2 regions of the Labrys sp. Lb11 genome follow, and region 2 is predicted to be linked to the other one. Evidence: predicted binding sites of a transcription regulator. Region 2 holds the regulator's gene; the other holds the start of a gene.
What was found. The regulator PhoB, encoded in region 2, activates phosphate uptake and scavenging genes when phosphate is short. The targets are predictions, from matches to a motif close to TGTCATNNANCTGTCAT.

Region 1: a site for PhoB is predicted at 1,966-1,982, ahead of phnC (phosphonate ABC transporter ATP-binding protein). Genes of this name have one in related genera too.

Annotation. Positions count from the first base shown of each region.
Region 1 covers NZ_BAAJOT010000003.1:529,870-534,283, forward strand. The annotation lists gene AC27L4_RS12245 (polyamine ABC transporter substrate-binding protein) at 96-1,184, opposite strand; gene AC27L4_RS12250 (TetR/AcrR family transcriptional regulator) at 1,298-1,939, shown strand; gene phnC (phosphonate ABC transporter ATP-binding protein) at 2,090-2,896, shown strand; gene phnD (phosphonate ABC transporter substrate-binding protein) at 2,982-3,908, shown strand; gene phnE (phosphonate ABC transporter, permease protein PhnE) at 4,397-4,414, shown strand, end outside.
Region 2 covers NZ_BAAJOT010000001.1:15,268-19,681, forward strand. The annotation lists gene pstA (phosphate ABC transporter permease PstA) at 1-253, shown strand, start outside; gene pstB (phosphate ABC transporter ATP-binding protein PstB) at 262-1,086, shown strand; gene phoU (phosphate signaling complex protein PhoU) at 1,113-1,829, shown strand; gene phoB (phosphate regulon transcriptional regulator PhoB) at 1,847-2,545, shown strand; gene AC27L4_RS00095 (IS1634 family transposase) at 2,835-4,414, shown strand, end outside.

The DNA.
Region 1 (4,414 bases), on a different contig from region 2:
GGCACGCTCCAGGCGGATGAGAGTGGCGGTCGGGCCGGGCGGGCGTGGCGCCGGACGATCCGGCCGAGCCCCGGGAAGGGATCGGCCGGCCGGGCTCAGTGCTGCATCATCTCCGTCCAGGCGTCCTGCAGCTTGCGGTCGAGCTCGGGCGTCGGGGCGGGATAGAGCTGCGCCCGCTTGAGATAGTCGGCCTGGTCGTTCCAGCGCAGCGCCGCCTTCTGGGCGTCGGTCAGGTGGGCGCCCGCCTTGCTGTTGGCCGGCATCGCCCAGTAGCAGGACGAGGTGGCGAGCCGCGCCTGCCCCTCGGGACTGAGGATGTACTGGACGAATTTCAGCGCCAGGTCCTTCCTGGTCGAGTCCTTCATCACGGCGAGCGACTGGCTCCAGCGCACGGCGCCCTGGTCGGGGATGACCCAGTCGAGGTTCGGCTTGTCGTGCACCAGGGACGCGGTGATCCACTCGCCGCCGCCGACGAGGATGTCGACCTCGCCGGTGGCGAGCGCGGTCTGGGACGCGGTGACCTCCCCGACCTGCTTGGCCACCGCCTTCATCGCCGCCAGCTTCTCCTTGATCGCCGGCAGGTCGGCGTCGGACAATTCGGCCGTCTTCTTGCCGAGGGCGATGTCGACGAGGCCGATCATCGGCAGGTAGTAATCGTACAGGGCGATGCGACCCTTGTACTTGTCCGACCACATGACGGACAGGTCCTTGACGTCCTTGGCGTCGACCTTGCTCTTGTCGAAGGAGATGGTGTTGTAGCCGAACTTCTCGGTGACGGCGTAGGTCTTGCCGTCCTTGCCGTTCTTGTCCGCCAGCCGCACTTCCGGGAAGATGTCGGCGTCCGGCAGCGCGCCGGCGGGAAGCTCGGCCAGCAGGCCGAGGTCGACGGCACGGTGCACGTCGATGCTGTCGATCACCATCACGTCCCAGTCGCCGGGCTGCGACTGCTCGAGGATGGAGAGCGCCGCCCCCGTCCCCTCATAGTCCTTCAGGTTGACCTTGACGTTGTTGGCCTTCTCGAAAGGCTCGATCAGCGCCGGATCGGTGTGGTCGCACCACACCAGCGCGTTCAGCTCGTCCTGCGCCGCGGAGGGCGTCGTGCCCGCGGCGGCAGAGACGGCCAGCACCGCGACGGTCGCCAGGCACCGGCGCAGCAGCGCGCCTGCGTTCGAAACAGGTTTCATGATCGGTCCCTCCGCCGGCGCGTCTGTTGCCGGCGCCGTTGACAAGAAAACTGAATGAACTCATTTTTCGTGTCAATCTGAAAAAATGAACCTGTTCATATTTGAGGAAGCCCATGGCCGGACTGCGCGCCAGGCAGAAGGCGGACCGGAACCGGCGCATCCTGGATGCGGCCACGAGGCTGTTCCGCGAGGTCGGCTACGACGCCGCGCGCATCGAGGACATCGCCGAGCTGGCGGACATATCGGTGGGCACCTTCTACAATTACTACGAGAACAAGGGCGACATCCTGGTCGCGGTGGTCACGATGGAGGTCGAGGAGGTGCTGCAGGCCGGCGGCGCCGTCGTCGACGCCCCGCCCCCTTCGGTCGCCGAGGCGCTCAAGGCGCTGATCGACCGGTACTACGACCACTCCCTGGTCTATCTCAGCAAGGCGATGTGGCGCGCCGCCATGGCGATGTCGATCCAGCAGCCGGAGAGCCCGTTCAGCAGGCGCTACACCGAGCTCGATTGCCGCCTGTGCCAGCAGGTCGCGACCCTGGTGCTCAGGCTGCAGCGGCGCGGCGCCGTCCGCCCGGACATCGACGCCGAGGCGGTCGGCCAGATGTTCTTCAACAACCTCAACATGATGTTCACGGAATTCGCGAAGCAGGATGCGATGACGCTCGATCACCTCAAGCAGGAGGTGACGCGCCAGAACCGGCCCCTGGCCACGCTGATCGCCGCGCCGCCGGCGCCCGACGCCCCCATTCCTTAAGCGACCGTCACATCGGCCGTCGCGGCTGTCATCAAAGCGTTGCGCAAGCGCGCTAGCCCCTATGCAGGATTTGAAGTTCGAGCAGGACATCGCGGATCGGGCCACGGTCCGCGATGTCCTGCGCGGAGACAACCGACCGCAGGGGATGGCATGCTGGCTATCGAACGGGTCTCGCGCCGCTTCGGCACCAAGACGGCCGTGAACGACGTCAATCTCCGGATCGCTCCCGGCAGCTTCATCGGGGTGATCGGCCGCTCCGGCGCCGGCAAGTCGACGCTGCTGCGCCTGATCAACCGCCTCGCCGACCCGACGCAGGGTCGCATTCTCTGGGACGGGGTCGACGTCACGGCGCTGCGCGGCCGCGAGCTGCGGCAGTGGCGCAGCCGCTGCGCCATGATCTTCCAGCAGTTCAACCTCGTCGGCCGCCTCGACGTCCTCACCAACGTGCTGATGGGCCGCCTCGCCACGGTCTCCACCGCCAGCTCGGTGCTGCGCCTGTGGAGCGACGAGGACAAGGCGATCGCCCTCTCCGCCCTCGAGCAGTTCGACATCGGCGGCCTCGCCGGCCAGCGGGCCGACTCCCTCTCCGGCGGCCAGCAGCAGCGCGTCGCCATCGCCCGGGCGATGGTGCAGGACCCGGCGATCATCCTGGCCGACGAGCCGATCGCCTCGCTCGACCCGCGCAACACCAGGACGGTGATGGATGCGCTGCTGCGCATCAACAAGCATTTCGGCATCACCGTGCTGTGCAACCTGCACTCGCTCGACATCGCCCGCGACTATTGCGACCGGCTGGTCGGCATGGCCGCCGGCAGCGTCGTGTTCGACGGCGTCCCGGCGGAGCTCACCGCCGACGTGGCGCGCCAGCTCTACGGCCTGGAAGCCGCCGACGTCATCGGCGCCGAGGCCGCTCCCACTCCGGCCGCGGCGACAGTTGCCCGCCCCGTCGCGGCCTGACCCTCGCCCCGGGGCTGCGGCCGTCGCTCCGGGGCGAGCCCTTTCTTTCCCACACTGTTCCCAATCGGACCAACAGGAGAAGTCCATGCTCACCCGCAGGACCATGCTCGGCGTCGCCGCCACGCTCGCTTTCGCCGGCGCCGCCCAAGCGCAGGACTGGAAAGCCCAGTATCCCGAGCTGACCCTCGGCGTCATCCCGGCCGAGAACGCCTCGGGCACGGTGGACCGCTACACCCCCCTCACCGACTATCTCAGCAAGGAGCTGGGCGTGAAGGTGACGCTGCGCGTCGCCAACGACTATGCCGCGGTGATCGAGGGCCAGCGCGCCGGCAACATCCATCTCGCCTTCTACGGCCCGGCCTCCTATGCCCGCGCCGTCATCACCGGCGTGGCCACCGAGCCCTTCGCCGTGCAGCGCCACGAGACCGGCCTCACCGGCTATTACTCCGTGGTCTATGTGAAGGCCGACAGCCCCTACAAGACCATGGACGACCTCAAGGGCAAGAAGATCGCCCTGGTCGACCCGAACTCGACCTCCGGCAACAATGCGCCGCGCTACTACCTCAACAAGGCCGGCTACAGCGTCGACAAGTTCTTCGGCTCCAACGTCTACGCCGGCAGCCACGACAATGCGGTGCTCGCCCTCGCCCAGGGCACGGTCGACGCCGCCGCCAACTCCTGGAATTCGGAGAACGATTCCAACCTCACCCGCATGCTGACCCGCGGCCTGCTCAAGAACGCCGACGGCACGCCGATGAAGAAGGAAGACTTCCGCGTCGTCTTCAAGTCGGACCTGCTGCCGGAGGGCCCGTTCGCGGCGCTGGCCTCCCTGCCCCCGGAGCTGAAGCAGGCGGTGGCCCAGGCCTTCCTCGATATGCCCAAGAAGGACAAGGCCGCCTTCGACAAGCTCTCCGACGGCAAGGACATCGAGTTCGTCGCCACCAGCCCGAAGGACTATGAGGGCATCATCGGCATGGTCAAGTACAACGACGAAGCCCGCAAGAAGTCCTGAGCCCGGCCATCAGGCCCGCGCCCGGCACGGCGCGGGCCTGATGCTCATGCGGACGAAGCGGACAGCGATCGCCCGCCTCGTCCGGAGCCATGCCCGACCTGATCGCAAAGGTGCTGAGATAGGGTCGGACCATGCCGCAGCTGGGAAAGGCGGTGTCCTCTCAGCCGTCATGGCCGGACCTGATCCGGCCATCCACGCGACTGCCAACGACACAGAATCGGGTGACGACTGAGAGGGCGCCGCCTTTCCCAAGAGCGTCATGGCTTGGCCCTATCTCTGCGTCCATGGAATCGAGTCCGGTCATGGCGCCCCTGGACCCGCGAACCTGCGTGTCGACGGCCGGTTCGTCCCAGCACCCACCGGGCGGCGCCCGCCCGTGACTTGCCGAAGCGTTCACGCGAAAGCCGTGCCGCGTCATGCCCTTGCCGACGATACCTGACTCATCGGCTCAAGCGACGTCCCTCCCCAAGCCGACCACCGGAGCCGCCTTGCCCAGCGCCCTGCCC
Region 2 (4,414 bases):
CACCGGTATCCTGCTGGCCCTGGCCCGCGCCGCCGGCGAGACCGCGCCGCTGCTGTTCACCTCGCTCGGCAACAACGACTGGTCGCTCGACATGTCCAGGCCGATGGCGAGCCTGCCTGTCGCCATCTACCAGTATGCCGGCAGCCCCTTCGACGATTGGGTGGCGCTGGCCTGGGCCGGAGCGCTGCTGATCACGGCCGGCGTGCTCGCCCTCAACATCGTCACCCGTGTTCTCCTGGCTCCCAAGCGGTGAGTGGTCCCATGTCCTCGCTTCCCAATCCGACCGTCGCCGTGGCCGCGGCCAACCGTCCGCAGGCCGAGACGGCTGTGCGCGCCAAGATCAAGTGCGAGAAGCTGAACTTCTATTACGGCGAGAAGCACGCCCTCAAGGATATCAACCTGGAGATGGGCGAGCGGCAGGTCACGGCCATGATCGGCCCGTCCGGCTGCGGCAAGTCCACGCTGCTGCGCGTGCTCAACCGCATGTACGATCTCTATCCCGGCCAGCGCGCCGAGGGACGCATCCTGCTCGACGACCAGGACATCATCGCCAAGAGCAGTATCGACCCGGCCATCCTGCGGGCCCGCGTCGGCATGGTGTTCCAGAAGCCGACGCCGTTTCCGATGTCGATCTACGACAACATCGCCTTCGGCGTGCGCCTGCATGAGCGCCTGAGCAAGGCCGACATGGACGACCGGGTCGAATGGTGCCTGTCCAAGGCCGCGATCTGGGAAGAAGTGAAGGATCGGCTCGGCACTTCGGCGCTGGGCCTGTCCGGCGGCCAGCAGCAGCGCCTGTGCATTGCCCGCTCCATCGCGGTCAAGCCCGAGGTCGTGCTCCTGGACGAGCCGACCTCGGCTCTCGACCCGATCTCGACCGCCAAGATCGAGGAACTGATCGACGAGTTGAAGCGGGACTTCACCATCGTCATCGTCACCCACAACATGCAGCAGGCCGCCCGTTGCGCCGACGTGACAGCCTTCTTCTATCTCGGCAATCTGATCGAGGTCGGCCAGACCATGCAGATGTTCTCGACGCCGACCGACCGCCGCACCCAAGACTATATCACCGGCCGCTTCGGCTGACGCGCGCTGGACGAGGAGCAACGCCCATGGCCGACCATATCGTCAAATCCTTCGACCAGGAGCTGCTCGAGCTGCGCAACATGATCGCCGAGATGGGTGGTTATGCCGAGAAGAGCGTGCTCGACAGCATCAATGCGCTGATCAAGCGCGACCTGGAGCTGGCGCAGCGCGTCATCGCGCTCGACGGCACCATCGACACGCTGCAGCGCTCCGCCGAGGATCGGGCGATCCTGATGATCGCCAAGCGCCAGCCCATGGCGCAGGATCTGCGCGAGATCGTCGCGGCGCTACGCGTCTCCGGCGACCTCGAGCGCATCGGCGACCTCGGCAAGAACATCGCCAAGCGCGTCGTCGCCATCAACGGCCAGATGCAGGGCACCAAGATCTTCGGCGGCTTCAACCACATGGCCGATCTGGTGCTCGAGCAGCTCAAGCAGGTGCTCGACGCCTTCGCCCAGCGCGACGTCGAGGAGGCCCTGGCGGTGTGGCGCTCGGACGGCGCCGTGGACGCGATGTACACCTCGCTGTTCCGCGAGCTCCTGACCTACATGATGGAAGATCCGCGCAATATCGGCTTCTGCACCCATCTCCTGTTCTGCGCCAAGAACATCGAGCGCATCGGCGACCACGCCACCAACATCGCCGAGACCGTCCACTACCTGGTGACCGGCCAGTCGCCGAGCGGCGAGCGGCCCAAGAACGACAGCACCAGCATCATGCCGGTGGAGTATCCCGCCGCCTGAAGAGACAGAGGTTTTGAATGTCTCCGCGCGTTTTGATCGTCGAGGACGAGGAAGCGTTGACCACGCTGCTTCGCTACAACCTCGAATCGGAAGGCTATGACGTCGACAGTGTCGGGCGCGGCGACGAGGCGGAGCTGCGCCTGCGCGAGAGCGTGCCCGACCTCGTGCTGCTCGACTGGATGCTGCCGGGCCTCTCCGGCATCGAACTGTGCCGCCGTATCCGCATGCGGCCGGAAACCGAGCGGCTGCCGGTGATCATGCTCACCGCACGCGGCGAGGAGACCGAGCGCGTGCGCGGCCTGGCCACGGGCGCCGACGACTATGTCGTCAAGCCGTTCTCGGTGCCGGAACTGGTGGCGCGGGTGAAGGCGCTGCTGCGGCGGGCCAAGCCCGACCATGTCGCCTCGGTGCTCAAGGCCGGCGACATCTCGCTCGACCGCGAGACCAAGCGCGTCCATCGCGGTGCCCGCGAGATCCGCCTGGGGCCGACCGAGTTCCGCCTGCTGGAGTTCCTGATGCAGGCGCCCGGCCGGGTCTTCGCCCGCGAACAGCTGCTCGACAGCGTCTGGGGCCGCGACGTCTATATCGACGAGCGCACCGTGGACGTGCATGTCGGGCGCCTGCGCAAGTCGATCAACCGGTCGCGCGAGATCGACCCGATCCGCACCGTGCGCGGCGCCGGCTATTCCTTCGACGAGACCTTCTCGAAGCATTGACCGGCGGGCGGCGGGATTGATGGTTCAAAAAACACGAAAGCCTTCTCCGCGGAGCGGGGAAGGCTTTCGCATTCGATCCTGCTCTCGGTGAGCCGATAGCCGGCTCACCTTGTCCCGTCCTAGCCCGTCTTCGCGGATTCGCGCGCGGAAACGTCGATTTCGAGGTTTTTTGAGCGCGTAAGTATTTGATCTGATTGAGGCGAGGTTCGCATGTTCTACCGGAATCGGCTGTAGTGAAGACCTAGGCTATTTCCAAGATACGGTTTGGCGTGCATAGATTCATGTCGCCATGTTTCTGCGACGAACCGAGCGAAGGAAGGACGGCAAGACGCATACCTACTGGAACATCGTCGAGAACAAGCGTCTCGACGATGGCCGGGTGGTGCAGCGGCAGGTTTTGTATTTGGGTGAAATCAACTCTTCTCAGGCCGCCGCCTGGCGCAAAGCCATCGAGGTGCTCGATACCGACACCGGCGATCGACAGACGCTGGCTCTGTTTCCGGAGGATCGCTGCCAAGCCGTCGCGGCCGATGCCTCAGTGGTGCAGCTTCGCTTGTCGGAGCTCCGGCTGTGCCGGCCGCGCCAATGGGGTGCCTGTTGGCTGGCCGGGCTCCTATGGCGCGACCTGCACCTCGATCGGTTCTGGGCCGACCGCCTGCCGCCGAGCCGCAAGGGGACACGCTGGGACCAGGTGCTTCAGGTTCTGGTGACCTATCGCCTGATCGCACCGGGCAGCGAATGGCGCCTGCATCGCGAATGGTTCGAGCGTAGCGCCATGGCCGACCTCTTGGGGGCGGACTTCGGGTTGGCCGAGGCGCACAAACTGTATGCCTGCCACGACCTGCTCCTGGCGCACAGGCAGACCCTGTTCGCTCATCTGGCGGAGCGCTGGCGCGATCTGTTCAACGCCCGCTTCGACGTGCTGCTCTACGATCTGACCAGCACCTATTTTGAGGTCAACGCCTCGGATCTGCCCGAGGGCGACAAGCGCCGTCACGGCTATAGCCGCGACAAGCGGCCGGACTGTCCGCAAGTGGTGATCGCCCTGGTCGTCACCCCGGAGGGCTTGCCTTTGGCCTACGAGGTGCTGGCCGGCAACACCGCCGACAGCAAGACGCTGGGGATGTTCCTCGGCAAGATCGAGCAGCAATACGGCAAGGCGCGGCGCGTCTGGGTGATGGATCGCGGCATTCCCACCGAGGCGGCCCTGGCACAGATGCGGGCCAGTGACCCGCCGGTCCAGTATCTGGTGGGAACGCCCAAGGGACGGCTGAACCGCCTGGAAAAGCACCTGCTGGACAAGCCCTGGCAGGAGGCGCGGCAGGGCGTTCAGGTGAAGCTGCTGGCCGAGGATGGCGAACTCTATGTCTTCGCCCAGAGCCTCGACCGCGTCTCCAAGGAACGGGCCATGCGGCGGCGGCAGTTGAAATGGCTGTGGAAGCGGCTCCGGCAGATCGCCGCCATGGCGGTCTCCCGCGAGGAGCTCCTGATGAAGCTGGGCGCCGCGCGCTCCAAGGCGCCGACCGCCTGGCGCCTGGTCGATGTCGACATCGACAAGAACGGCGGGCTGACCTTCCGCCTCGACCGCAAGAGGCTGCGAACCATCAGACGGCGTGAAGGGCGCTATCTGCTGCGAACCAATCTCACCGACAACGATCCCGCCCTGCTATGGCAATATTACATTCAGCTCGTCGCCGTCGAAGAGGTCTTCAAGACCCTGAAAGGCGACCTGGCGATCCGCCCGGTCTTCCACAAGGATGAGAGGCGGATAGAAGCCCACATCTTCATCGCCTTCCTGGCCTATTGCCTGCAGATCACCCTGACCCGCCGCCTCCACGCCCTGGCCCCGGGACTGACCGCTCGAAGTGC